One region of the Mesorhizobium sp. M7A.F.Ca.ET.027.02.1.1 genome, then DNA from elsewhere that is predicted to be linked to it. Evidence: predicted binding sites of a transcription regulator. Region 1 holds the regulator's gene; the other holds the start of a gene.
What was found. Region 1 encodes LexA, which represses DNA repair genes until DNA is damaged. Its sites were predicted from a motif close to TGTTCNNNNTGTGTTCNG; they were not measured.
Positions count from the first base shown of each region.

Region 2: the regulator LexA is predicted to act here: its motif matches at 2,121-2,138, upstream of recA (recombinase RecA).

Region 1 covers NZ_RZOL01000165.1:6,890-10,308, reverse strand. Annotated here, with positions in the region: gene EN749_RS18770 (ComEC/Rec2 family competence protein) at 1-973, shown strand, start outside; gene lexA (transcriptional repressor LexA) at 967-1,707, opposite strand; gene kynU (kynureninase) at 2,117-3,364, opposite strand.
Region 2 covers NZ_RZOL01000264.1:4-3,422, reverse strand. Annotated here, with positions in the region: gene alaS (alanine--tRNA ligase) at 1-666, opposite strand, end outside; gene recA (recombinase RecA) at 963-2,063, opposite strand; gene EN749_RS24390 (carbohydrate kinase family protein) at 2,341-3,285, shown strand.

The DNA of each region.
Region 1 (3,419 bases):
GACCTCCATCATCGCCGGCAGCGCCACGACGCTGTTTGCCATCTGGCATTTTCAGCGTGTGTCGCCGCTCAGCCTGTTCGCCAATCTGGCGGTTATGCCGATCGTCACCGTCGTCATGTTCCTGGCTGTCGCAAGCGCGCTGCTGATGCCTTTCGGATTGGATTGGCCGGCCCTCTACCTGATGGGCAAGGGTCTGACGGTGATGATCGCCATATCGGGTTGGATCTCCGAACGTTCGCCTGTCGATGCGGTTGGGCTGATTTCGCAGCAATCTGTCCTGCTGGTGACAATTGCCCTGGTCATCGCGACAATGGCGACAACTTGGCTGCGGCTCGCTGCTCTGCCATGCGCGCTGGCAGGCTTGCTGACCGTCTCGGATACGCGCACGCCGGATGTGCTGATCTCGGAGGACGCCCGACTGGTTGCCTTGCCGATCGGCGGTGGCGAACTCGCCGTCAGCCGCGCTCGGCCGAACGAATTCACCGTCGACAACTGGAAACGCGCACTAATATCCGAAACCATCGTCGTGCCGGAGGTGTTCGACAAGGGCGACGGGCAATTCGACGTCGCGGATGCCGTTGAGCTACCGCCGGGATCGCCGTTCTATTGCACCTCAGGCGTCTGCGTGGCCAGGCACACGTCCGGTGCGATCATTGCCTATGTCGAGGACCGCAAGGACACCTGGAAAGCCTGCGGTTTCGCCGAGCTGATCGTCATCAATGACGCCACCGCGTATGACGCCTGTCACAACCCGCTGGTTCTCGTCATCACCAAGCGGCAACTGGCTCGCAAAGGCAGTGCCGCGATCTTCTTCGATCGCCAATCGGCGACCACGCCGGCGACGATCAGCTTCGCCGTGGACAGCCCATACCGGCCCTGGCATGCGCAACGCAAATTCTCGCGCGAGGCGAGGGGGCTGCCACCCTTCAAGAGACCCGAGAAGCCAGTGGCTGAAACGCAGCCGCCTCAGTAGCGGCGGATCAGGCCAACGAGCTTGCCTTGCACCTTGACCCTGTCCGGCCCGAAAATACGGGTTTCATAGGCTGGATTGGCGGCTTCGAGAGCAATCGAAGCGCCCTTGCGGCGGAACCGCTTCAGCGTCGCTTCCTCTTCATCGACCAGCGCCACGATGATCTCGCCGGGGTTCGCCGTGTCGGCATTGCGGATGATGACGGTGTCGCCGTCGAAGATACCGGCCTCGATCATCGAGTCGCCCTTGACCTCCAGCGCATAGTGGGCACCGCCCATGATCATGTCCGGCGGCACCGAGATCGAATGCGTCTGATGCTGGATGGCATCGATCGGCACACCGGCGGCGATACGGCCCATGACCGGGATCGACACGGCGGAGACCGCATCGTCATCATTGCCGGGCGAGGGCATCCGCGAAGGCGCCGGCTTGATCTGCCGGCCAAGGGCACCACCCTGACCGAGACTGCCCTGGATGACGCTTGGCGAAAACTTCTTTGCCGCGTTGAGGCCGGGCGCGATCGAGTCCGGCAATCGCAGCACTTCCAGCGCGCGTGCCCGGTTGGGCAACCGGCGAATAAAGCCGCGCTCCTCAAGTGCGGTGATCAGCCGATGAATCCCGGATTTGGAGGCAAGGTCGAGCGCCTCCTTCATCTCGTCGAAGGATGGCGGAATGCCGCTCTCCTTCAGGCGTTCATGGATGAACATCAGCAGTTCATGTTGCTTGCGTGTCAGCATGGCGGCCCCCAGATTACCTGAAACCAGAATCGAAAAACAAACCCAGAACAAACACTATCTGTTCCAGTTGTGTTCTGCAACCGTTTAAAGTTTAATGAATTTGTTAAGGCTGCTGAAATTATTTGGGCTTGCCAGCGGGTCGCGATCGACAGGCGCCAACCACGGCAATGCGCCTGCTCACATTGAAATCATTATGGTTAATGACCTGTGGCTCATCCTCGACCCAAGGCTTGGCATCATCTGCCGATCGACCTCCACAAGGGACGCTATCAATCTTCGGGACGTTCGTTTGCCGTGAACGAAACGGAGCCAAAACGCCAACGTCTGTTGGCATTTGTGGCTGGAATTCAGCCCTCCGTCATCCGCCGGGCAGTGAGGGCGGCGACGGCAAATCGCGGAGATCGTTGCGTCAGGTAACGGCTTCCTTGACGGCGAAACGCTGGTCCTTCCATGCGCCCGTGCGCAGAATATCCGCCAGCACCTCAACCGCCAGCCACACATCCTTGTAGCCGACATAGAGCGGCGTGAAGCCGAAACGGATGGTCGATGGCGCGCGAAAATCACCGATGACGCCGCGCTCGATCAGCGCCCGCATGATTTGATAGCCGTGATCGTGAAGGAACGACACCTGGCTGCCGCGCCTGGTCGCGTCGCGGGTGGTCTCCAGCGTGAGGCCATAGGCGCCGCACTTTGCTTCGACGAGCTGGATGAACAGTTCCGTCAGCGCGACGCTCTTTTTTCGCAATGCCGCCATGTCGACGTCGTTCCAGATGACAAGCGCGCCTTTGAGCGCCCGCATCGACAGGACCGGCTGGGTGCCGCACAGAAAGCGGCGGATACCGGTGCCGGCAACATACCCCCGTTCGAAGGCAAAGGGCCGCGCATGGCCCCACCAGCCGCTGAGCGGCTGGCTGATATCGCCGTGATGGCGCTGCGCGGCATAGATGAAGGCCGGTGCGCCCGGACCGCCGTTGAGGTACTTGTAAGTGCAGCCGATGGCGAAATCGGCATTTGCCTGATCGAGCTCGACGGGCAGGGCGCCGGCGGTGTGGCATAGATCCCAGACGATCAGCGCTCCGGCCGCATGAGCCTTGCGCGTCAGCGCCGCCATGTCGCGCAGTTCACCCGATTTGTAGTTGACGTGGTTGACCAGCACCACCGCGACGTTTTCGTCGATCAGCTCTTCGATGGTGGGCGCGTCGACGCCCGCGAGGCGCAGCAGGACGCCGTCCCGTGTCGAGGCCACCCCTTCGGCGATGTACAGGTCGGTGGGGAAACTGTCACCCTCGGCGACGATGACCGACCGGCCCGGCCGCATCTCCAGCGCCGCATGCAGCACCTTGTAGATGTTGGTCGACGTCGTGTCGCAGACGACGGTCTGGCCGGCCGCGGCTCCAATCAGGCGTCCGAGTTGATCGCCGAGTTCGATCGGCATCTCGAACCATCCGGCCGTATTCCAGGCTCGGATGAGGTCCTGGGCCCATTCCTGGGTTGCCGCCTGCTGCAGCTCGCCGAAAACGGCATGAGACGCTGCCCCCAGTGAATTGCCGTCGAGATAGATCACCCCCTCCGGCAGAATGAAACGGTCGCGCATGGCCCGCAGCGGATCTGTGGCATCCATCGCTTCGACTGCGGCGAGATCAGGAAATCCACTCATGGTCAGTCAGTCCCCGGTTGTTCGCGAAGGGTGTTCCGCCGCCGCGCGTCGCTGT
Region 2 (3,419 bases), on a different contig from region 1:
ACGCGGCAGGTCGATGCGCTCCTCCTTCGTCACCTGTTCATACTGCATGAACACCAGGTTCCAGAATTCCAGGAAACGGTCGCCATCTTCCTCCGGGCTGCCGGGAGGGCCGCCCCAGATGTGTTCGCCGCGGTCGATGAAGATTTCTGAGCACGGCCCGCACGGTCCGGTGTCGCCCATCGCCCAGAAATTGTCCGAGGTCGCGATGCGAATGATGCGGTCGTCGGAAAAACCGGCGATCTTCTTCCAGAAGCCGGCCGCCTCGTCATCCGTGTGATAGACGGTGACCAGCAGCTTGTCCTTGTTCAGCCCGAACTCCCTGGTGATCAGGTTCCAGGCAAGCTCGATGGCGCGCTCCTTGAAATAGTCGCCGAAGGAGAAATTACCGAGCATCTCGAAGAAGGTCAGATGGCGCGCGGTGTAGCCGACATTGTCGAGATCGTTGTGCTTGCCGCCGGCGCGAACGCTCTTCTGGGCGGTCGAGGCGCGCGAGTAGGGCCGCTTCTCCAGACCGGTGAAGACGTTCTTGAACTGCACCATGCCGGCGTTGGTGAACATCAGCGTCGGGTCGTTGCGCGGCACCAGCGGGCTCGATGCGACGATCTCGTGACCCTCCTTGCGGAAGTAGTCGAGAAATGTCGACCGGATTTCGTTCACGCCACTCATGATGCTGCCTTTTTGGAAAAGCCGCCGGCAAACCGGCGGAAATGGGCTCTGCGTTTTAGAAGATTAGGACTTGGCCTTTTAGCCGCCGCGCTTCACCCTGTCCAGAAACACGGAATTGGTCCAATCCACGGCCTTTGCCGGCCGTTCGACCCGGCCTGGTTCCGCCGCCGAAACGCAAAACCGCCGGCACTGGGCCGGCGGTTTCGAAACGCAATAACGCGGAACTCGATTACATAAGCCTGAGATAATAGAAAGCGATTATGGCCGAACTCCGGCCGGCATCGCGCACGAAGCTGTTACATCGCGCCGGATTCTTCCTCGAAACCGTCATCATCGCCGCGCTCAGGGCCGCCATTCTCGAGGAATTTTTCGGCGATCAGCCCGGCATTCTGCCTGATCGACAACTCGATCTCGCGTGCCGTGTCGGGATTGTCACGCAGGAACAGCTTGGCATTTTCGCGGCCCTGGCCGAGACGCTGCGAGTTATAGGAAAACCAGGCGCCAGACTTCTCGACAATACCAGCCTTGACCCCGAGATCGACCAGTTCGCCGGTTTTGGAGACGCCCTCACCAAACATGATGTCGAATTCGACCACCTTGAAGGGCGGCGCCAGCTTGTTCTTGACCACCTTGACGCGGGTCTGGTTGCCGACAACCTCGTCGCGGTCTTTGATCGAGCCGATGCGGCGGATGTCGAGGCGCACCGAAGCGTAGAATTTCAGCGCATTGCCGCCGGTGGTGGTTTCAGGCGAGCCGAACATGACGCCGATCTTCATGCGGATCTGGTTGATGAAGATGACCATGGTGTTGGAGCGCGAAATCGACGCGGTCAGCTTGCGCAGCGCCTGGCTCATAAGGCGGGCCTGCAGGCCGGGCAGCGAATCGCCCATCTCGCCTTCAATTTCGGCGCGTGGCGTCAGCGCCGCGACCGAATCGACCACCAGCACGTCGATGGCGCCGGAGCGCACCAGCGTGTCGCAGATTTCCAGCGCCTGCTCCCCAGTGTCAGGCTGCGAGATCAGAAGGTTTTCGAGATCGACGCCAAGCTTGCGGGCATAGACCGGGTCAAGCGCGTGCTCGGCATCGACGAAAGCGCAGATGCCGCCCTTCTTCTGGGCTTCGGCAACGGTGTGCAGGGCAAGCGTCGTCTTGCCCGAGCTTTCCGGCCCGTAGATCTCGATGATGCGGCCGCGCGGCAGGCCACCGACGCCAAGCGCGATGTCCAGGCCAAGCGAGCCGGTCGGCACCGTTTCAATCTCGACGACCTGATCGTTGGCGCCGAGCCGCATGATCGAGCCCTTGCCGAAAGCCCGCTCGATCTGCGACAGCGCCGCATCCAGAGCCTTTGATTTGTCCACTGCCTTGTCCTCTACCAGCCGCAAAGAATTCTGAGCCATGATACATCACCCCTTGGTCGTCAATGAAGGCCGGACAATCCGTAATCCCTGCCTATTTGTACCTTTTTTGTTCTCATTTGGCAAGAGGGGTCAAATAACTGAAAAACAAGGAATATCCGGATTTGTTCTTTTTTTGTCCAGGGATTCGATCAGGAATGCACCGCACGTTGGGCCAGACGGCTCGGTTGTTTCGACCTGCCGAATCGCCGCCTCGCATGCGAAGCTCCGTCGCACCTAGCGCTTGTGCGGCTGGAATAACAAAGGTCATATCGCCGGCATGCTGAAATCCGCGAAAATACTGGCCATAGGCGGCGCCCATATCGACCGACGCGGCCAGGTGTCCGGCGCTTACGTGCCTGCCGCCTCCAATCCGGGCACAATGCGCGAGGATGTCGGCGGCGGCGTCTTCAATGCTTTGCGCAGCGCCGTGCGGCGCGGCGTCTCCGCGTCGCTGATGTCGGTTCGCGGCGGCGATGCCGCTGCCGATACCGTTTCGCGAGCCATCGCCGAGACAGGCATTACCGACCTGTCGGCGGTCTTCCTCGACCGCACGACGCCGAGTTACACGGCGCTGATCGACAGCGAGGGCGAGCTGATCGTCGGCTTCGCCGACATGGCGCTCTATGAGTTGGCCTTTCCCAAACAGATTCGCCGCTCCAGGGTGCGCGAAGCAATCGCGGCCGCCGATGCCGTGTTCTGCGACGCCAACCTGCCGACGGCGGCGCTGGAACGGCTGGTCGCGCTCGCCGCGGGCAAGCCGGTTTTCGCCATTGCCATCTCGCCGGCCAAGGTGGTGCGGCTGATACCGGTGCTGAAGGAGCTCTCGCTGGTCTTCATGAACCGGCGCGAGGCCATGGTGCTGGCCGGCGTCGCCGCGAATGCCAGGCAGCGCGAGGTCGTCGACGGGTTGCGATGCAGCGGCCTCGTCAGTGGCGTGGTCACGGCAGGCGACGCGCCCGTGCTGGGGTTCGATGAAACAGGCGCCTTTTCGATCATGCCGCCCAATCCCCGAAAAGTCGCTGACGTCACCGGGGCCGGTGATGCGCTGGCGGGCGCAACGGTCGCTGCCTTGCTGCGCGGACTGCCGCTGCGGGTGGCCCTGCGCGAAGGCATCGCCGGGGCGACGCTTGCCATCGAAAGCGCCAACGCCGTTCCCGAGTTCACCGCCTCAAGCTTCGCGGAAGCGCTGGCTCTTGTGCCGGATGCCAGGGAAGTGGCATGAGACCGGCGAATTCATAGTGCCGCGATGTTGCCTGGTGTCCCGACGGACGCGCCGCATTCCGGATTGGAGACCCTGATGACCCCTGAGACCGCCCGCCCCCTCATCGACATCCACGCGCCGGTGGCGCAGGCTCT